One region of the Bradyrhizobium sp. Bra78 genome, then DNA from elsewhere that is predicted to be linked to it. Evidence: predicted binding sites of a transcription regulator. Region 1 holds the regulator's gene; each other region holds the start of a gene.
What was found. The regulator LexA, encoded in region 1, represses DNA repair genes until DNA is damaged. The targets are predictions, from matches to a motif close to TGTTCNNNNTGTGTTCNG.
Positions count from the first base shown of each region.

Region 2: uvrA (excinuclease ABC subunit UvrA) is a predicted target of LexA. The motif match lies at 2,450-2,467, and genes of this name have one in related genera.
Region 3: ruvC (crossover junction endodeoxyribonuclease RuvC) is a predicted target of LexA. The motif match lies at 3,001-3,018, and genes of this name have one in related genera.
Region 4: OC450_RS09760 (ImuA family protein) is a predicted target of LexA. The motif match lies at 3,400-3,417, and genes of this name have one in related genera.

Region 1 covers NZ_JALJRE010000010.1:248,609-253,703, forward strand. The annotation lists gene OC450_RS22935 (GAF domain-containing protein) at 1-161, opposite strand, end outside; gene OC450_RS22940 (hypothetical protein) at 388-825, opposite strand; gene lexA (transcriptional repressor LexA) at 1,410-2,111, opposite strand; gene glp (gephyrin-like molybdotransferase Glp) at 2,288-3,499, opposite strand; gene OC450_RS22955 (hypothetical protein) at 3,725-3,931, opposite strand; gene OC450_RS22960 (HAD-IA family hydrolase) at 4,064-4,696, opposite strand; gene OC450_RS22965 (alpha-hydroxy acid oxidase) at 4,705-5,095, opposite strand, start outside.
Region 2 covers NZ_JALJRE010000017.1:47,898-52,992, forward strand. The annotation lists gene uvrA (excinuclease ABC subunit UvrA) at 1-2,353, opposite strand, end outside; gene OC450_RS29845 (outer membrane protein) at 2,631-3,320, opposite strand; gene OC450_RS29850 (outer membrane protein) at 3,558-4,325, opposite strand; gene OC450_RS29855 (single-stranded DNA-binding protein) at 4,784-5,095, shown strand, end outside.
Region 3 covers NZ_JALJRE010000006.1:319,900-324,994, forward strand. The annotation lists gene OC450_RS16590 (methyl-accepting chemotaxis protein) at 1-15, opposite strand, end outside; gene OC450_RS16595 (methyl-accepting chemotaxis protein) at 206-1,954, opposite strand; gene OC450_RS16600 (YebC/PmpR family DNA-binding transcriptional regulator) at 2,161-2,907, shown strand; gene ruvC (crossover junction endodeoxyribonuclease RuvC) at 3,049-3,576, shown strand; gene ruvA (Holliday junction branch migration protein RuvA) at 3,573-4,190, shown strand; gene ruvB (Holliday junction branch migration DNA helicase RuvB) at 4,211-5,095, shown strand, end outside.
Region 4 covers NZ_JALJRE010000003.1:512,348-517,442, forward strand. The annotation lists gene OC450_RS09750 (error-prone DNA polymerase) at 1-999, opposite strand, end outside; gene OC450_RS09755 (Y-family DNA polymerase) at 996-2,648, opposite strand; gene OC450_RS09760 (ImuA family protein) at 2,545-3,333, opposite strand; gene OC450_RS09765 (putative DNA modification/repair radical SAM protein) at 3,498-4,733, shown strand; gene OC450_RS09770 (UdgX family uracil-DNA binding protein) at 4,733-5,095, shown strand, end outside.

The DNA.
Region 1 (5,095 bases):
CAAGCCTTGCCGGGAAGGCCCTCGTCATATCCGAAATGCAAGCCTTCGCTGACGGCCTTGAACGCGGACAGCCCTTCGCCGTAGAGGCCGCCACCGAACTCCAGCCGCATGCGCGTCCGGTCCGGCACCCAGAGTTCAACGACGCGAATGAAGGTTTTCATCGAGCATGTCCGCCGTCTCAAGCCTTGACAGCATCGGTCATTTGGCTGTGTGGCGGACGTTCAAAATTCAGGCAGGGCGGCTCAAACTTCGTGCGGCGGGAAAAGCGCAACGGCTTGGTCGATCCGATCGGATTTCGCGGGGCGCAAGCCATACCGTCTCGCCGGCCACGGCCGGCGATGGCAATTCGATCCTGGCCTCCGACCTTGCGGCCGGAAGCGGCTGTGTTCAGCCGATCGGCAGCCGGGTAATCGTCGGCTGTCTGTCGGCAGTGATCTGCGGCTTGTGCTCGCGTTCGCCGGCCGGCTGCTGCGTCACCGGCAGTTGCAGCACGGTTGCGTGCTGGCCTTCAACGAGCTGCGTTACCAGCACGTATTTACCGTCGGGGAATTCGATCGCGTCATGATGGCGATCGGGAATGTGCGGATCGATCTTGCCGAACTTCCCGACGCGGGAATTGATGGTGCGCGTCCAGATCCAGCGATTGTCGTAGCGGACGTTGTCGGCAAAGGCGAGCTCCGTTCCCGGCAGCAGGCAGACGGCAACTGTCGGATCGGCTGCGGACGCAAAGCCGCGCGTGGAGGTGCCGCGGAAGGTTGTCGTGACGATCGTCTCGCCGACTTCGGCGGGGCGCGACGCGACGGCATGCAGGCTGTAGTCACACATCGGGTGCTCCTCTTGCGAAGACAGCGACCCGCGTCTCTTATCGAGGCGCAGGCCTCTATCAGAGTTCAAGCACGCAACGGTCTGCTTGGTTGTAGGCAAATCTGCGGCTGGGATCCGCAGGCCACGATCACATTAACTTTCCCGAATCCAATAGGAACAAAGCCTCTTCCCGTGCATTCTGCAGGCGCGTGTCAGCGCCCTGAGGGGGCCGACCATCCCGAATAATGCCAGCTCGGTTGCGACGGCAGGCGATTGCATTGCGGCCGGCGCGGGCTCGTTCGCTAACCGCCACCTTTGCAGACAGGGCGAGGCGGTTGTGCGGCGGCTTGCGACGCTGATACTGCGATCAGCGCCGCCGCGACTGTGCTCAAGACGATCTGGCGCATGGCTGTTTCCTCGAGCTGCTGAGGCCGCGAAGCGGTGCTGCTTCATGCGGCGTGCCGAGGATGAAGCGCCGGAGGAGGGGCCGGATAATCTGCGCGAAACCAGAAAGACTACCCAGCGGGAGCGGACAATCGTCCGCTCCAATCGTCGATGGCGATCGTTGCTCATGCGAGCGCGGATGCGCCGGATACTTTCCGGTATCAGTATTTCCGGTACAGGCCGATCAGCTTGCCCTGAATCTTCACCCTGTTGGGCGGCAGGATGCGCACCTCATAGGCCGCGTTGGCGGGCTCGAGCGCGATCGAGGCGCCGCGACGGCGGAAGCGCTTGAGCGTCGCTTCCTCGTCGTCGATCAGCGCCACCACGATGTCGCCGGTATCGGCACTCTCGTTGCGCTGGATCAGCGCCATGTCGCCGTCGAGGATGCCGGCCTCGACCATGGAATCGCCGCGCACTTCGAGCGCGTAATGCTCGCCCGAGCCGAGCATGTCAGGCGGTACGCTGATGGTATGGCTGCGGGTTTGCAACGCCTCGATCGGCGTGCCGGCCGCGATGCGGCCCATTACCGGCACGGCAACGGGGCGTTCGCCCTCGTCGGCAGACAGGCTTGAGCTCGCGCGGACCTTGCCGAGGTTGCCCTCGATGACGCTCGGCGTGAAGCCGCGGCGGCTGCCGGCGGCCGCCTGGAGCTCGGGCAGCTTGATGACTTCGATCGCGCGGGCGCGGTTGGGGAGGCGACGGATGAACCCGCGCTCCTCGAGCGCCGTGATCAGGCGGTGGATGCCCGACTTCGAGCGCAAGTCGAGCGCATCCTTCATCTCGTCGAAAGAAGGCGGCACGCCGCTTTCCTTCAGACGTTCACTGATGAACCGCAGAAGCTCGTATTGTTTGCGCGTTAACATCTCGACCTAAGTCCCCCGGTTGATGTCGTTCGATTCCGAGACGCTGAATTCAGCAATATGCCGCGACATGCTCGAAACAAATCATGAACGGACACTATATGTTCGATACATGTTCCGCAACTGCTTAATTTACCGTGAACAGAGCAAAGTTCGCGGAACGCGCATTGGCGGGACGCTCAGACGGGGAGCCGCAACACTTCGCAAGGCGAGCCCGTCTCGGCTTTCGGCGCGAACGGTGCGCGCACGAGAAGTGCCTGTGCCGCAGCGAGATTCGCAAGCAACGAAGAATCTTGATGGCTGACGGGAAGGGCGACGAGCGTGCCGTCGTCGCGCTGCTCCAGACGTGCGCGCAGATAGTCCTCGCGCTGGTCGTTGGCGCCGACGTCGCGGCCGAGCACGGCGCGCTCGCGGTGATGATGAATTGCGGCCCGGCCCGACAACGCGCGAATCAGCGGCACCATGAACAGGAAGGCGCACACATAGGACGACACGGGATTGCCGGGCAGGCCGATCACAGCCATCGCGCCGAGCCGTCCATGCATCATCGGCTTGCCTGGCCGCATCGCGATCTTCCAGAAGGCCATCGCGACGGCTTCGTCCCTCAGCGCCTGCTGGACCAGATCGTGGTCGCCGACCGATGCGCCGCCGGTAGTGATGAGGACGTCTGCGCCGCTCGCGCGCGCGCGGCGGATGCCGGCGGTGGTGGCCTCCAGCGCGTCGGCGGCAATACCGAGGTCGACGGTTTCGGCCCCCTCGCTGCGAGCCAGCGCATGCAGGGCATAGCCGTTGGAATAGACGATCTGGCCGTGACCGGGCGTGGTGCCCGGCATCACCAGCTCGTCGCCGGTGGCGAGGATTGCGATCTTCGGACGGCGGCTGACGGCGAGGTGGGGGTGATTCATCCCGGCGGCGAGCGCGAGGTCGCGCTCGGTGAGCTGGCTGCCCTTGCGCAGGAGCACGTCGCCCTCGCGGAAATCGACGCCCGCGGGGCGGATGTGCCGGCCGGAGATCGCGGCTTCCTTGATCGTGATGCGCTTGCCGTCAGCGACGGTGTCCTCCTGGATCACCACGGCATCCGCGCCATCGGGAACGACGCCGCCGGTGAAGATCCGCACGGCCTCGCCGGCGCCGACCGATCCTGCGAACGGCCGGCCCGCGGCGACCTCGCCGATCACGGCGAGGGTCGAACCGATCGTTGCGGCATCGGCCGCGCGCACCGCGTATCCGTCCATCGCCGACATTGCCTGCGGCGGCTGCGTGCGCCGCGCGACGACGTCGCGCGTGAGCACGCGATGGTAGGCGTTGTCGAGGGAAACCGTCTCCTCCGGCAGCGGATCCGCACCCGCCAGCACCGCGGCAAGCGCGTCAGAAACCGGCATCAGGGCCACGGCGAAAACTCCTGCTCGGCGCGTTCGGGCGAATGTTCCGCCAGTCTTCTAGCCGAGCGCGGGCGCAGAGGCAAAACAGCTGAGCGGGCGTAACTCAGCTCGCTGCTCACACTGCACTTGAGGGCGAGATCAGGCCCGTCGCGGCATGGTCCCGAGAACGAGACAGATCGGCAGAAGCGTGGCCATGGCAAGGACGATCATGGCGAGCGCCACGGCCAGCATCGGTCAGCTCCTCGCCTGTCCATCCGGACTGCCGTCCAGTGTGACGTCGGGAGCTTTTGGACCTTGATCCTTGTCGGGCAGCGGATCGGCCTGAGATTTCAGGTCGGCGGCCTTGCTGATCAATTTTGCGGAGAGGTCAGAATCCGAGGTGGTTCTGGCGAATTTCATCAGCAGGGAGGCCTGCTTCGTGAGGTAGGTTTTGCCCAACACGTCGATCAATCCGATGTAGAATTCCCAACGGACTAATGAGTCCCGAGACGGGCATTCGTTCCCGGAACTCTGTACAAAAATGCACAAAGTCTTTTGGTTCCTCGCCGTTAGGCGAAATAGGTCCCGAAACGGTCAGATTCCCAGCGCCGTGAGGGCATTTCCAACGTCGCGGGGGGAGGTCACATGGACCGCCGTCAAGCCGCGGGCTCGCGCCCCCTCGACATTCTCGGCGAGGTCATCAAAGAACACGATGCGCCCGGCGGGTACGCCGATCGCGGAGACGACGTGGTCGAAGGCCTCGGCATCCGGTTTGCGCAGACCGATGCTGGACGACAAATACAGCTCGTGGAAATGGCCTAGCACGTCGGCATATTCCTTCGAGAAATAGTCCACATGGGGACGGTTGGTGTTGGAGAAGGCGTAGAGCGGCATCCGCTTCGCCGCCCGCGGCAGCAGCTCGGCGATGTCGGGCATCTCGCCGGCGAAGATCGCGTTCCAGCCCTCCAGGAACTGCGCATCCGAGATGCCGATCCCGAGCGAAGAGCGCAATGAGGCGAAATAATCCTCGTCGCTGATCTTCCCCATCTCGTGCAGCCGATAGGCTTCGCTATCCCGCACATAGCGCGCGACGATGGCGTCGGGCTTGCAGCCGGCATGGCCCGCCCAGCAGGCGATCGCCCTGGAGAAATCGATATCGAGCACCACGCGGCCGAGATCGAACAGAAGCGCATCCGCGCTGCCGGGAGAGAGCGGTGTCACCTGCATCCTTTCACTCAGTATCGATATGGCTCGTGATCGAACAGCGGAAACGCGCTGAACACGCTCGGCGCGTTGGTTGCGGCCGCCTGGTGCAGGCAGGATTTGTCGACCCCGGCGAACGAGGTGGCACCCAGCAGGCCGAGACAGCGCAGCACTTCGTCCTCGAGCAACTCCAGCATCCGCGCCACGCCGGCTTCGCCGGCCGCCGCCAGCGCCCAGCATTGCAGCCGGCCGATGCCGACGAGGTCGGCGCCCGCGGCGATGGCCTTGACGATGTCGGTGCCGCGGCCGAAGCCGCCATCGACCATGATCTTGGCGCGGCCCTTCACCGCGTCGACGATCTCGGGCAGCAAATGCATGGCGCCGCGGCCGTGATCGAGCTGGCGGCCGCCATGGTTGGAGACG
Region 2 (5,095 bases), on a different contig from region 1:
CGCCATCGCCCTGGCAGGCCTCGCAGCGGCCACCCTTGACGTTGAAGGAGAAGCGGCCGGGCTCGTAGCCGCGCGCCTTGGATTCGGGGAGGCCTGCGAACCATTCGCGGATCGGCGTGAAGGCGCCGGTGTAGGTCGCCGGATTCGAGCGCGGGGTGCGGCCGATCGGCGACTGGTCGATGTCGATGATCTTGTCGATGTGCTCCAGGCCCTCGATGCGGTCGTGCGGAGCTGCGCCTTCGCTGGCGTTGTTCAGCTTGCGGGCGATCGCCTTGTAGAGCGTGTCGATCAGCAGCGTCGACTTGCCGCCGCCGGAGACGCCGGTGACGCAGGTAAACAGGCCGAGCGGGATTTCGGCCGTGACGTTCTTGAGGTTATTGCCGCGCGCGTTGACCACCTTGATGGTGCGGCGATGGTTCGGTGGGCGCCGCTCCGGCACCTCGACCTCGAGCTCGCCGGTGAGGTACTTGCCGGTCAGCGATTTCGGGTTTCGCATGATCTCGGCGGGCGTGCCTTCGGCGACGATGTTGCCGCCATGCATGCCGGCGCCCGGGCCGATGTCGAGCACGTAGTCGGCCAGCAGGATCGCGTCCTCGTCATGCTCGACCACGATCACGGTGTTGCCGAGGTCGCGCAGGCGCTTGAGGGTGTCGAGCAGGCGCGCGTTGTCGCGCTGGTGCAGGCCGATCGAGGGCTCGTCGAGCACGTAGAGCACGCCGGTCAGGCCCGAGCCGATTTGCGAGGCGAGGCGGATGCGCTGGCTCTCGCCGCCGGACAGCGTGCCGGAGGAGCGGGACAGGGTGAGATAGTTGAGGCCGACGTCGAGCAGGAAGGTGAGTCGCTCGCGGATCTCCTTGAGGATGCGGCCGGCGATCTCGTTCTGCTGCGTGTTCAGCGCCTCCGGCACGGTCTCGAACCATGCACCGGCGCCTTTGACGGACAGCTCCGAGATGTCGCCGATATGCTTGCCGCCGATCTTGACGCAGAGCGCCTCGGGCTTGAGCCGGAAACCGTTGCAGCCGCCGCAGGGCACGTCGTGGAAATATTTCGCCAGCTCCTCGCGCGCCCACTCGCTCTCGGTCTCGCGGTAGCGGCGGTCGATGTTGGTGATGACGCCCTCGAACGGCTTCTTGGTGTCGTAGGAGCGGACCCCGTCCTCGTAGGAGAACTTGATCTCGTCCTCGCCGGAGCCATGCAGGATCGCGTTCTGCGTCTTCTTGGGCAGATCCTTCCATTTGGTGGTCAGCGTGAACTTGTAGTGCTTGCCGAGCGCCGTCAGCGTCTGCGTGTAGTAGGGCGACGACGATTTGGCCCAGGGCGCGATCGCGCCCTTGCCGATCGCGAGCTCCTTGTCGGGGATGACGAGGTCTTCGTCGACATGCTGCTCGACGCCGAGGCCGCCGCAGGCAGGACAGGCGCCGTAGGGGTTGTTGAAGGAGAACAGGCGCGGCTCGATCTCGGGGATGGTGAAACCCGAGACCGGGCAGGCGAACTTTTCCGAGAACAGGATGCGCTCTGGCCCGCTCTTGTCGTGAATCTTCGCGGTCTTCTTTTTCTCTTTCTCTTCCGCGGGAGCGGCCGCCGGCGCGTCGGCGAACTCGACGACGGCAAGGCCTTCGGCCAGCTTCAGCGCGGTCTCGAAGCTCTCGGCGAGGCGCTGGCCGATGTCGGCGCGCACCACGATGCGGTCGACGACGACGTCGATGTCGTGCGGGAACTTCTTGTCCAGCGTCGGCGCTTCCGCCAGTTCATGGAAGGTGCCGTCGATCTTGACGCGCTGAAAGCCCTTCTTGAGCCATTCGGCGAGCTCTTTCCTGTACTCGCCCTTGCGGCCGCGCACGACAGGCGCGAGCAGGTAGAGGCGGGTGCCTTCCGGCAGCGCCAGCACGCGGTCGACCATCTGGGAGACGGTCTGGCTTTCGATCGGAAGGCCCGTGGCCGGCGAATAGGGCACGCCGACGCGGGCCCAGAGCAGGCGCATGTAGTCGTAGATCTCGGTGACGGTGCCGACGGTCGAGCGCGGGTTCTTCGACGTCGTCTTCTGCTCGATCGAGATTGCCGGCGACAGGCCATCGATCTGGTCGACATCAGGCTTCTGCATCATTTCCAGGAACTGGCGCGCATAGGCCGACAGCGATTCGACGTAGCGGCGCTGGCCCTCGGCGTAGATGGTGTCGAATGCGAGCGAGGACTTGCCGGAGCCCGAGAGACCGGTGAACACCACGAGCTTGTCGCGGGGAATCTCGACGTCGACGTTCTTGAGGTTGTGCTCGCGCGCGCCACGGATCGTAATTGCGCGCAGGTGTGATCCCGCGTTCTGTTGTTGGCGCTTCGCCTTGATCACTTCATCCATCCTGGTGGTCCTCAAGGAATCCCAAAGGCGCGCGATCGCGCCAACGTTGAAGGCGCGCTTCGCCCGGAACCGGGATCGGCGCCGATGGGTATGTCAGCGAACGTAGGAAGAACGAGCACGGATTTCCAGTGGGACTTGCGAATCGTCAACGGATTGTTGGCGCGCTGGCGGCATCTGGCAGGAGCACGTGCGCGGAACTGCGCGGGGACCGGCCGGTCAAACAAAAAGGCCGGCGCAAGGCCGGCCTTTCGTAACACGATGGCGTTGGAGGCGAAGATCAGTACTTCGCGACCACCGGGCCCCCGAAGTGATAGTTCACGCCGACCTGCACGGTGTGGAAGTTGAGCGTGCCGGTGGGCAGGGCGCCCGAGAAGTAGCTCTCGCCGCCGAGGCTGCGATAGAGGTACTCGCCCTTGACCGACCACTGCGGCGCGAAGAATGCTTCGATGCCCGCACCGACGGTCCAGCCGGAGTGCCACTTGCTGTCCGAAGCGGTCACGCCGAGCGCGGAGAGGGTGATCTTGTTGTCGATCCAGGCGTAACCACCGGTGCCGTAGAACAGGACGTTGTTGACGGCCCAGCCGAGGCGGCCGCGCACGGTGCCCATCGCGTCGGTCTTCGAGGTCGCGGTTGCGGTCACGACGCCGAAGCCGGGAACGACGGTGGCGCCGGTCGCGGTGGCGCTGACGTCAGCCCAGGCGCCATCGGCCTCGACGCCGAACACTACGTTGCCGGTCTGCCAGTTGTAGCCGGCGGTGCCGCCGACGAAGCCACCCTTCATCTTCGGGTCGCCGGAAGCGTTTTCCCAGGCGCCGCCGCCGACGATACCGAGGTAGAAGCCGGTCCAGTTGTAGACCGAAGCCATAGCCACCGGGGCCTTGGTGTAGGGGCGAGCCGCCAGATCAGCGGCCGAAGCCGGAGCGGCAAGTGCGAACAAACAGGCCGAAGCCAACAAAACCTTCTTCATTTTCGATCTAATCCCAGTCCCAGTTTCTGTTTGTGCCTTCCACGATCGGGAAGGGGTATCGGACGCTCTCGTCCAACTGATGTCGTGCTTACACCAGCAAAGCCGCAAGTTGTGTGTCCCATCAGCCACAGCAGCCTGAAAATGTAGCAAGTGCTGACCTATTGTTCCTCAAGGGGAACAGAAACGAAAAGGCCGGCGCGAGGCCGGCCTTCAAGTCTTTGAATGATATCAGTAGGTTCAGTACCTCGCGACGATCGGGCCACCCCAGCGATAGTTCAAGCGGATGAGGCCGATATCGACGTCCTGGCTGATGCGATCTGAGCGTGTGGCAGCGCCAAGCGGCGCGAACAGGAAATTGCCGGAGCCGGTGAAGCCGATGGTGCGGTTACCGAGGAAGATGTGGTCGTACTCGAAGCCCACGGTCCAGTTCGGTGCGAAGCCTACCTCGATGCCTGCGCCCACGGTGCCGCCCCAGCGGGTCTCGTCGGCCCGGTCGACCTCGAGGCCGGAGACGACGTCGAAGCTGCGGTAGCGGTCGCCGACGACGGCGCCGCCGCCCTTGACGTAGAGCAGGACGTTGTTCCAGGCATAGCCGACCTGGCCGGTGATCAGGCCGAAGGCGTTGATCTTTGAACGATCGCGCAGGCCGGTGATCGCGCTGATGTTGTCACCCGAGAAGTCGGCCCAGTTGCCCTGGCCCTCGAGGCCGAACACCCAATTGGCCGACTGCCAGCGGTAGCCGACCTGGCCACCGGCAGTGCCGCCGACCGCGTTGTGGCAGCCTTCGCCGACGAAAACGCCACCGCCGACATCGCCGTCCCAGCACTTGTGGCTGGTGCCACCGCCGCCGTTGAAGCCGATGTAGAAGCCGCTCCAGTCGTAGATGGCGGCGACCATCGGCGCCGGAGCCTTGGTGTAGGGACGCGCGGCCATGTCCGCCGCGCTGGCGGGAGCCGACAGGCTCAACGCCACTGCACCGATTGCACCAATCAGGATCTTATTCATTGCAAGTTTCCCCAGGTTCGTCCGCTTCTTGAAATCCCCGAAGCGGTTTGATCAGGCGCGAGGCCCAAATGCATTAATTCCAAGGCAAGCCTAGTCCGAGCGAGGGACAGAGTCCGTCGCCGAAATGCCACAGTCGCAGATCGGCGGAGCCGCGATAACTTGCTGAATGTTAAGTTGTTTTGCTCTTTTCAGGGAACCCGAAAAAGTTCCATGTTTGCGCCTGCCTTCCGCAGGACGCTGGCCGCTCAAGGCCGCCCCTTCGGCTCCGTCATTTGCAAGAACAAATCTGGAACAAACCGGAGGTCGATGCTATATGTGGGGATAACCTGAGGGGTGGCGCGGTGATCGGCGTCCGCAAGCGTCCGGCGAGCGTATAGGGTCGCCTCAACAGGGGCAGCGGAACGCGGGGAGCGGGCCGGCCTTTTTAAATTCAGTGGCATTCGGAGTGGAGAGCGGCGATGGCGGGAAGCGTCAACAAGGTCATTCTGGTTGGAAATCTCGGCAAGGATCCTGAAATCCGCCGCACCCAGGACGGGCGGCCGATCGCGAATTTGAGCATCGCCACCTCGGAGACCTGGCGCGACAAGAACAGCGGCGAGCGCAAGGAAAAGACCGAGTGGCATCGCGTGGTGATCTTCAATGAAGGGCTGTGCAAGGTCGCCGAGCAGTACCTGAAGAAGGGCGCCAAGGTTTACATCGAGGGCGCGCTCCAGACCCGCAAATGGACCGACCAGGCGGGCGTCGAGAAGTACTCCACCGAGGTCGTGCTC
Region 3 (5,095 bases), on a different contig from region 1:
TTGTACGACGGACATGTCTTGAGAGTCCTCCAGTCAGAGCCGTTCGCCGGCTCACCGCGGCATTCCCATTCCAATCCCAACCCTAAAGGATGATTCGCGACCGGCGTCTTGCCTGAGCGTGCACTCGGGCACAATTCGCGCCCTGTTTCTTAGGATTGAGCATGAACTTGTCGAAAAAACGCTGCATGGTTTTTCGGGTCGTGCTCTAGAGCTTGTAGGCCGTGCGAAATCCACCCCAGTGCCGGCCCTGCACGCGGATCGGGACGTCGATCTCGCGCATCATCACCGTGTTCCCGTTGCCCATGTCGCGCGCATAGCTCTGGATCAGATACGAGCGCAGGTTGCGCGCGGCAGCCAACCCAGCCGGATCGTTGAACATCCGCCGGTTGCGGCTGTTGGCCGTGTTCCAGGCGACGTCACCCGGCCGCTGCGGATGCGAATAGATCCTGTTGTGCACCGGCAGGAAGCCGTTGCGATCGACCATGGCGCAGAACGCCATGCGCGGGTCCTTGGCCAGGAAGGCTTCCTGGAACGAGGGCAGCGCGCGATCGGCCCAGTCCAGATATCTGGTGCGGTATTGCTGCGGATTGGTTGCGGCGATCTCGGCGTAATCGGTGTCGAAGAGGTCGTCGATCCTGACGTCGCCGCGCGCGACCGCCTGCTCGAAGATACCGGTCAGCGCGCTGCCCGCCTCCATGGCGCGGGTGACGAACTCGGTGTTTTCTTCGTGGATCGACCAGAGCCTGTCCTCGATCTTCTCGTTGAGCTCGGCATTGGGACCGACGAATTGCGCGCGGGCGCCGGCCTTGGATTGCTCGACCACGCGCAGGCGGCAGGCGCCGACGTCTTCGAGCGTGCCTTCGATCATTGCTTGCGGTGCAAGGCGGCCCGCCTCCGCGCCGCCGATCAGCACGCCGTCCATCGCGATCTCGTAAACCGGCCATACGCCGCGCGCGGTTTCGAGCTTGAGATGGCAGGGCAGTCGCTCGGTCTTGCGGCGATCCTCGTTCTCGCTCTGGCGGAGCAGCACGGCGCAGCGCGATTTCAGTTTCTGCGCGAATGCGGTGACGGCCTTGCCGGCGCTGGCGACGTTCTCGCCGTGGGTCTCGGCCGCCTTGGTCGCAGCATCGATCTCGGCCGCGCTTTCGCCGACCGAGATGATGAACTCCGACGCGCTTGTCGCGTTGCCGGAGACCTCGCTGGTGGTGGCGTTCTGTTCGGCGACCGCGCCGTTGACGGTCTCGAACACCGGGCGGATTGCCTCGATGGCCTGCGAGATGCGGTGGACGGCATCGGCTGAGCCGGCCGCGTCGCGCTGCAGCGCGTCGATCTTTTTGGTGATCTCTTCCGTCGCGCCCTGGGTCTGCACCGCGAGTGCCTTGACCTCGGTGGCGACGACCGCAAAGCCTTTGCCCGCAGCCCCCGCACGCGCGGCCTCGATGGTCGAGTTGAGCGCAAGCAGCGTCGTCTGCCGCGCGATCTGCGCGATCAGATTGACGACGTTGCCGATGGCGGCCGAGGACTCGCGCAGCCGATCGACATTGGCGCGGGCTTCCTGGGCTGCGGCGCTGGCCTCGTCGGCCAGCTTGCCGGCCTCGCGAACCTGCGCCCCGATCCCCAGCGCCGACTGGGTGAACTTGTCGGCGGCATGGGCAAAGGTGGAGGCGGTCGACTGCGCAGCGTTGGTCCGGCCGGTCAGGGCATCGGTGCGGTCGCGAATGGCGGCGAGCGTCGTGGCCGTCGCCTCGGCGCCGCCAGCCACCGAATTGGCGGCACGCTCGAGCTGGCGAATCATCGCTCCAAGCTCGAGTTCCAGCAGTTCCAGGATTTCCTTGGCAGAATCCGCGTCGACGGCCGCAGCGGGTTCGGAATTGGCCGCAGGCTGCGCAGCCTGCGGGGCTGCCGCGGGCGCAGTCATGTCCGGCAGACGCTTCCGAAATAGTCCGAACGCCATCAGGTCTCTCTTGTCGGGGGACAGTCCGACGCTATTTTCGCAGGCTGGAATGAAATCAGGGTTAACGAAGCCTGACATCTAGGCACAAGACAGTAAGGTGTTACCTTAAAGTCGTAGAGCCTCTTTCTTTCCGGTGGGGGCGCGGCTTATAACGCCGCGCTTCCCACGCTCATCTTTTGGCGCACGATTCCCTAGAGAAGACACGCATGGCCGGACATTCCCAATTCAAGAACATCATGCACCGCAAGGGGCGGCAGGATGCCCAGAAGTCGAAGCTGTTCGGCAAGCTGGCGCGGGAAATCACCGTCGCGGCCAAGCTGGGGACACCCGACCCCAACATGAACCCGCGCCTGCGCGCGGCGATCATCGCGGCGCGTCAGGAGAACATGCCGAAGGACAATATCGAGCGCGCGGTCAAGAAGGCGCTCGGCAGCGAGGGCGAGAACTACGACGAGATCCGCTACGAGGGCTACGGTCCCGGCGGCGTCGCCGTCATCGTCGAGGCGCTGACCGACAACCGCAACCGTGCCGCTTCCGACATCCGCTCCTTCTTCACCAAATCCGGCGGCAATCTCGGTGAAACCGGCTCGGTCTCCTTCATGTTCGACCGTACCGGCATCGTCGAGTACGACCGCGGCGTCGCCTCCGACGACGCGGTGCTGGATGCCGCGATCGAGGCCGGCGCCGACGACGTGATCTCGGGCGAGAACGGCCACGAGATCTATGCCTCGACCGAAGGCTATCGCGACGTCGCCAAGGCGCTGGAAGCCAGGTTTGGCGAGCCGCGCAAGGCCGCGCTGATCTGGAAGCCTCAGAACACGGTCGCGGTGGACGACGAGACCGGCGAGAAGCTGCTCAAACTGATGGACCTGCTCAACGAGCACGACGACGTCCAGAACGTCTATGCCAATTTCGAGGTGTCGGACGCGCTGATGGCGAAGATGGGCGGGTAGGGCGATCAGGGCGATCGCGTGGACGGTGCGCTCCCTCGCCCCGCTCTTGCGGGAAGAGGCGAAGAGCAGCCCCCCGCTTTCCCCTGTTACTTCCGTTCTGTTTCTGTTTCGCTCCAAGCAGCCAGCCGCTATCACTGGCCCATGACTGCGCTCCCGATTCGTGGCCCCATTCGCATCATCGGCATCGACCCCGGCCTGCGCCGTACCGGCTGGGGCGTGATCGAGGCCGAGGGCAATCGTTTGATCTATGTCGCCTGCGGTTCGGTGGAACCGCCGGACGATCTGCCGCTGTCGAACCGGCTGCTCGCCATCCACGAAGGGCTTGCGGCGGTGCTGTCCGATCACAAGCCGATGGAAGCCGCCGTCGAGCAGACCTTTGTGAACAAGGACGGCGTCGCGACGCTGAAACTCGGCCAGGCGCGTGGCGTCGCCATGCTGGCGCCCGCGATGTTCGGCATCAGTGTTGCCGAATACGCGCCCAACCGGGTGAAGAAGACGGTGGTCGGCGCCGGCCATGCCGACAAGCAACAGATCGCGATGATGCTCAAGATCTTGCTGCCCAAGGCCGATCCGCCGTCCGCGGACGCCGCCGACGCGCTCGCCATCGCCATCACCCACGCCCATCACCGCCAGAGCACGGCGCTCAGGTTGAAGGTGGTGGGGTTATGATCGGCAAGCTCAAGGGCCTGATCGATTCCTACGGCGAGGATTATGTCGTCCTCGACGTCGGCGGCGTCGGTTACCAGGTGCATTGCTCGGCGCGCACGCTCCAGCATCTGCCGGCGCCCGGCGAGGCCGCAGTGCTGTCGATCGAGACTTATGTCCGCGAGGACCAGATCAAGCTGTTCGGCTTCCGCACCGACCAGGAGCGCGAATGGTTTCGCCTGCTCCAGACCGTGCAGGGCGTCGGGGCCAAGGTCGCGCTGGCCGTGCTCGGCACGCTCGCGCCTTCCGATCTCGCCAACGCCATCGCGTTGCGCGACAAGGCCGCGGTGGCGCGCACGCCGGGCGTCGGTCCCAAGGTGGCCGAGCGCATCGTCACGGAGTTGAAAGACAAGGCGCCGGCCTTCGCCAACGTCGACCCGGCCGTCGTGCACCTCGCCGGTGCCATCGACGACCAGCGCGCGCCGCGACCGGTGGCGGATGCGATCTCCGCGCTGGTCAATCTCGGCTACGGCCAGCCGCAGGCCGCCGCCGCCATCGCATCGGCGTCGCGTAGCGCCGGTGAGGGGGCGGTGACGGCGCAGCTGATCCGGCTCGGGTTGAAGGAGCTGGCGAAGTGAGCGATCCCAAGGCAAACCGCATGGTCACGCCGGAGCGCCGCAGCGACGATGTCGGCGACACCGCGTTGCGGCCGCAGTCGCTGTCCGACTTCGTCGGCCAGCAGCAGGCGCGCAAGAATCTCTCGATCTTCATCGAGGCGGCGCGCAAGCGCGGCGAGGCGCTGGATCACGTGCTGTTCGTCGGTCCGCCCGGCCTCGGCAAGACCACGCTGGCGCAGATCGTCGCGAAGGAACTCGGCGTCGGCTTTCGCGCCACGTCAGGCCCCGTGATCGCCAAGGCCGGCGATCTCGCCGCGCTGCTCACCAACCTCGAGGAGCGCGACGTGCTCTTCATCGACGAGATCCATCGCCTCAGCCCCGCGGTCGAAGAGGTGCTCTATCCCGCGATGGAGGATTTTCAGCTCGACCTCATCATCGGCGAAGGGCCGGCGGCGCGCTCGGTCAAGATCGAGCTGTCGAAATTCACCCTCGTCGGCGCCACCACGCGCGCCGGGCTGCTCACCAATCCTTTGCGCGATCGCTTCGGCATTCCGGTCCGGCTCAACTTCTACACCATCGAGGAGCTGGAAAGCATCGTTACCCGCGGCGCGCGCGTGCTCAATGTCGGCATGAGTGCTGACGGCGCCAACGAGATCGCGCGCCGCGCCCGCGGCACGCCGCGCATCGCCGGCCGCCTGCTGCGCCGCGTGCGCGATTTCGCCTCGGCGGCCGATGCCGACGAGATCGACCGCAAGATCGCCGACCACGCGCTGAGTGCGCTCGAGGTCGACGCCGCGGGCCTGGACGCCATGGACCGTCGCTATCTCACGACCATCGCGACGAACTATGGCGGCGGCCCGGTTGGCGTCGAGACGATGGCTGCCGCGCTCTCCGAGCCGCGCGATGCCATCGAGGACATCATCGAG
Region 4 (5,095 bases), on a different contig from region 1:
GTCGTGCACGGTGAGGAAATAATGCGCGTATTTCAGCTCGGCGATCAGCGCGAGCTCTTTCTTCAGCGTCGCGCGAAGCTTCTCATCGATCTTTCCGCCGAAATATGTCTGCACGCCCGCCCAGGTCAAATCCTCCAGATGCCCTTGCGCGGTCTTGCCCGGCGGCACCGGCTCGTCCGGATACTGGTACTTGAGCTGGTCGAGTGTGAACTCGATCCTGTCCGCAAAGCGCATGGTCTCCGCGACCGCTTCGGGGAAGTCGCGGAACAGCCGGGACATCTCCCTGGGCGTCTTCAGAAAGCGCTCGGCATTGGCCTCAAGCTGGCGTCCGACCGCCCCGATCGTGGTCTTTTCCCGGATGCAGGTCAGCACGTCCTGAAGCGGACGGCGGCCGGGATCGTGATAAAGCACCTCGTTGGTCGCGAGCAGCGGCACTTTTGCTTTTGCGGCGAGATCATCGAGCCGCACCAGGCGGCGCCGGTCGTCGCCGCGGTAGATCAGGCTCACCGCCAGCCACACGCCCCCGGCGCGACTTGTCTTCAGCTTGGCGAGAATGTCCTGCGCCTGCGCCGCATCGAAACGGTGCGGCAGCGTCAGGATCAGGAGCTGGCCTTCCGAGAACTCGAGAAGGTCAGCAAACCTGAGATGGCATTCGCCCTTTTCGATCCGCGTGATGTCATCGCCGCGCTTGCCTCTGGTGAGAAGCTGGCACAGCCGGCCATAGGCGGCGCGGTCGCGCGGATAGACAAAAATGTCGGGCGTGCCGTCGATGAAGACGATGCGCGTGCCGATCAGCAGCTTGGGCTTGTGTCGCACCTTGTCATTGTCGAGCTCCTTGTAGGCCCGCACCACGCCGGCCAGCGTGTTGTGATCGGCGATGCCGATCACGGGAATGCCGAGCTTGCTTGCCTGATGCACATAGGCGCGCGGATCCGAGCCGCCGCGCAGGAAGGAGAAATTGGTGGTGATGCCGATCTCGGCATAAGCGGGCGCATTCATGCGAAGAGACCGTGCACATACCAGCCGGGAGGAACAGGCTTGCCGTCGTCGTCAAAACACTCCCCCTCGTAGAGACCATCGCGAAAGATCCAGAAGCGCAGGCCCTCGGTATCCTCGATGCGGAAATAATCCCGCGTCAGCTGCCTGCCGTCCTGCCGCCACCATTCCATCGCGATGCGCTCGGGCCCTTCCACCCGTACCACGGCATGCTGCACGCGCCGCCAGGTGAATTGATGCGGCGGCCCGTCGGGCACGGTCGCGAACGGCACCGCGACCGGTTCGGGCCTGTCGAACAACCGCAAGGGACGCAATGGCGGCTCACTCTCGGTGCGCGCGGGCCATTCGGCCTGCATGGCGGCAGCGAGATGATGCTGCGCCGGCGCGGCCAGCACCGCACATTCGGGAATATGGGTGTCCTGCGGCAGATGCACGACGACGCGCTTTCCGCCGATGCGCGCGGCAATGCGGTCGATCAATGCGGAGAGCTCGTCATTGTCGTGGACGTGGGCGTCGAGATCGCGCTGCTCCTGCACCACGATCTCGGTCCGGCTCGCCGACAGCCGCACCATGTCGAAGCCGAAGCCGGGATCCAGGGGATCGGCGAGCGCATCGAGGCGCTCGCGGAACAGACGATCGATGACTTTGCCTTGCGTCACCGGCCTCCCGGTCTCGACCATGATCGCACGCACCGCGCCGTCGGTGCGGAAGAAGGCGGCTTCCAGCCGGCGCGCGCCCTTGCCCTGCTTCTCCATCGACGCGATCAGCGTGTCGGCGAGCCGCGACAGCGTCATCGCGATCATGGTGTCGGTTGCGATCGGCTCGGCGAAGCGTTTTTCCACGATGTAGTCGGGCAGCGGTTTTCGCGGGTTGATCGGCGCATCGCCCTGCCCCAGCGCATGCGCGAGCAGCGTGGAGAACCGTGCGCCGAACCGCGCCGTGATTTCATGTGGTTCGCGGGAAGCGACATCGCCGATGGTCTTCAGGCCGGCGCGGCGCAAGCCCGTGGTGATGGCCTCGCCCGCGCCGAGCGCCGACACCGGAAACCGGCTGATCGCCGCCGCCTCCCCGCCATCGGCAACGATGGTGCCCGTGGTCTGGCGCGTCAGCGTACGCGCGCAGACCGAGGTGCCTGCAATTGCCGCACTGACGGCAAAGCCTTGTCGGCCGAGCGCGCGGACCAGCGTCTGCAGCAGTGCCGCTTCTCCGCCGAACAGATGCGCGCAGCCGGTAATGTCCAGAAACAGCCCATGCGGCGGATCGAGCGCCACCAGCGGCGTGAAGCGGTCGCACCAGTCGGCGATGTCGCTGAGCGTCTTCGCATCGGCCACGACATCGGCGTCGAACACCCGCAGGTCCGGGCACATCGCCCGGGCATTGGCCAGGGGCTGGCCGATATGCAGGCCGAGGCGCTCGGCGGCCTCGTCCAGCGCATGGATCACCAGCGCATTGTTGTCCTTGATGACGACGATGCTGGGATCGTCTTTTTGTTTTGACGCGTTTTCTTCACGCAAACCGGTACCCACTTCGCTTGAAAACGCTTTGTCATTACCCAGTCCGACGTCGTTGAAGAACCGCTGGATCCGGTCGATGGGCAGGCGCGGCAGCCACAGGCTGAGGATACGTCGACGGTTCAGAGAACTGGCACTCATCACATTTCCATTCCATGATCCACCGGCCGCATGGGCCGTGACGATTGCGCAAGAGTTCAACATCGAAACGCGGCGCGCCCCAGGCGCTCCACGCGACCCCCGGCGGCGAATGCGCCGCCCGCAGCATCCATCGGGTCTCGGCGGTCGACGGCAGCGGTTGCGCGGCCATCCGCAGCAGCAGGCCGGTGACACCGGAGCCTTGCGCAGCCAGCGTCAGCTTGCGGCTCGCCACGAGATCGAACTGTCTCGTCTCGCCCCAGAGCTCGAGCACGACGGCGCCCAGCGCATCGCAGGCGAGCGCATCGGCCGACGTGCGTAGCGCGCTCTCGACATCGGCGGCGCGCACCATCACCACGCGGCGCGGATCGAGGCCGAGCTCGGCGAGCCCGCTCATCGACAGCGCGCCGGTTTCAATTTCCGAAAAATCCTGCCGCACCCACAGCAGCGGTTTGCGCGCGGTCACGCGCCCCGCAAGCCCGCTGACAAAACCCGTCGCGGCCGTCCCCTGGCGCCCCTCGCAAAACACCTCGTGGATCACCGCGCGCGCGAGCCCGCCTTTCAGCGCGCTGTCGACCTCGCCATGGCCGAGCGCGACGCGATCGCGCTGATGGACGACCTCCGCGGTCTCGATGCGCTCGATCTGGCCGCGCAAGGTCGCAAGCGCGCTGATGCGTGCGCCGCTCATGGTCGCCGCTCCTTCAGGGGTGATTGCCGGTGGCTCTCAAAAATAAGAACCCGCGGCTGGCTCAATTGTTCATGATATGTTCTAATATAAAACTAACGGCGCCCCTGGAGTCAATCGAATTGGCGCTCTGTCGGATTCATGAGCGGAATCAAAGGGATTCAAACATGGACGTGCAACGCAAGCTGGAAATCCTGGCGGACGCTGCCAAGTACGACGCGTCCTGCGCCTCCAGCGGCACCGAGAAGCGGGACTCCAGCGACGGCAAGGGCATGGGCTCGACCGCGCCCGGCATGGGCATCTGCCATTCCTACGCGCCTGACGGACGCTGCATCTCGCTGCTGAAGGTGCTGCTGACCAACGCCTGCAATTACGATTGCCTCTATTGCGTCAACCGCGCCTCCTCCAACGTGCCGCGCGCCCGCTTCACCGTCGAGGAGGTGGTCAAGCTCACGCTCGACTTCTACCGGCGCAATTACATCGAAGGGCTGTTTCTCTCCTCCGGCATCATCCGGAGCCCCGACTACACCATGGAGCAGGTGGTGAGCGTCGCGCGCAAACTGCGCGAGGAACATCACTTCCGCGGCTACATCCATCTCAAGACCATTCCGGAGGCCGACGACGCGCTGATCGCGGAGGCCGGCAAATATGCCGATCGTCTCTCGATCAACATCGAGATGCCGGATGAGACGAGCCTGCAGCAATTCGCGCCGGAGAAAGACGTGCGCGCGATCCGCCGCACCATGGGCCGGCTGCGGCTCAAGCTGGACGAGGCCGAGGACTGCCGCAAAGCAAAGACGAAGGCCAGGCCGCAACGCTTCGCGCCCGCCGGCCAAAGCACGCAGATGATCGTCGGCGCCGATAGCGCCTCCGACCACACCATTCTCCACACCAGTTCCAATCTCTACGGCTCATACAAGTTAAGGCGCGTCTATTATTCCGCCTTCAGCCCGATCCCCGACGCCAGCCGCGCCTTGCCTCTGGTGCAGCCGCCGCTGCTGCGCGAGCACCGGCTCTACCAGGCCGACTGGCTGATGCGATTCTACGGCTTCGATGTTGGCGAGATCGTCGACGACAGCGCGATGCTGCCGCTCGACATCGATCCGAAGCTCGCCTGGGCGCTGCGCCATCGCGAGCGCTTCCCGCTCGACATCAACCGCGCCAGCCGCGAGGAGTTGCTGCGCGTGCCGGGCTTCGGCACCAAGGCGGTCGAACGCATCATCGCGACGCGGCGCACCACCACGATCCGCCTCGCCGATCTCGCCCGGCTGCACGTGCCCCGCAACAAGGCGCTGCCGTTCATCGTTCTCAGCGACCACCGCCCCTCGCCGCATCGCCTCGATGCCGCCGGGTTGATCGAACGGTTCAGGCCGAAGGCAACACAACTGGGGTTTGGCTTCTGATGCACTACATCATCCTCGATCACGAAACCGATTTCGAAGGCTGGCGCAAAGCCGCGCGCAGCCTCGTGCTTCATCATGTGCAGCCCACCGATGTCGCCTGGACCGTGCAAGGCCGCGAAGCGGAATTATTCGCGCCGCAAGCGCCGTCTCCGATCCTCGCGGTGAACGACGGCACCTTCAACGTATCAGGCAAATTCGTCGATCTCGCCAAGGCCGCGATCCTGCATCGCGATCCCGAACGCTTTGCGATCCTCTATCGCCTGCTCTGGCGCCTGAAAGACCATCACGATCTGATCGAGGTCGCGATCGATCCTGACGTCGCGCTGGTCACTGCGATGGCCCGAGCCGTCCATCGCGACGAG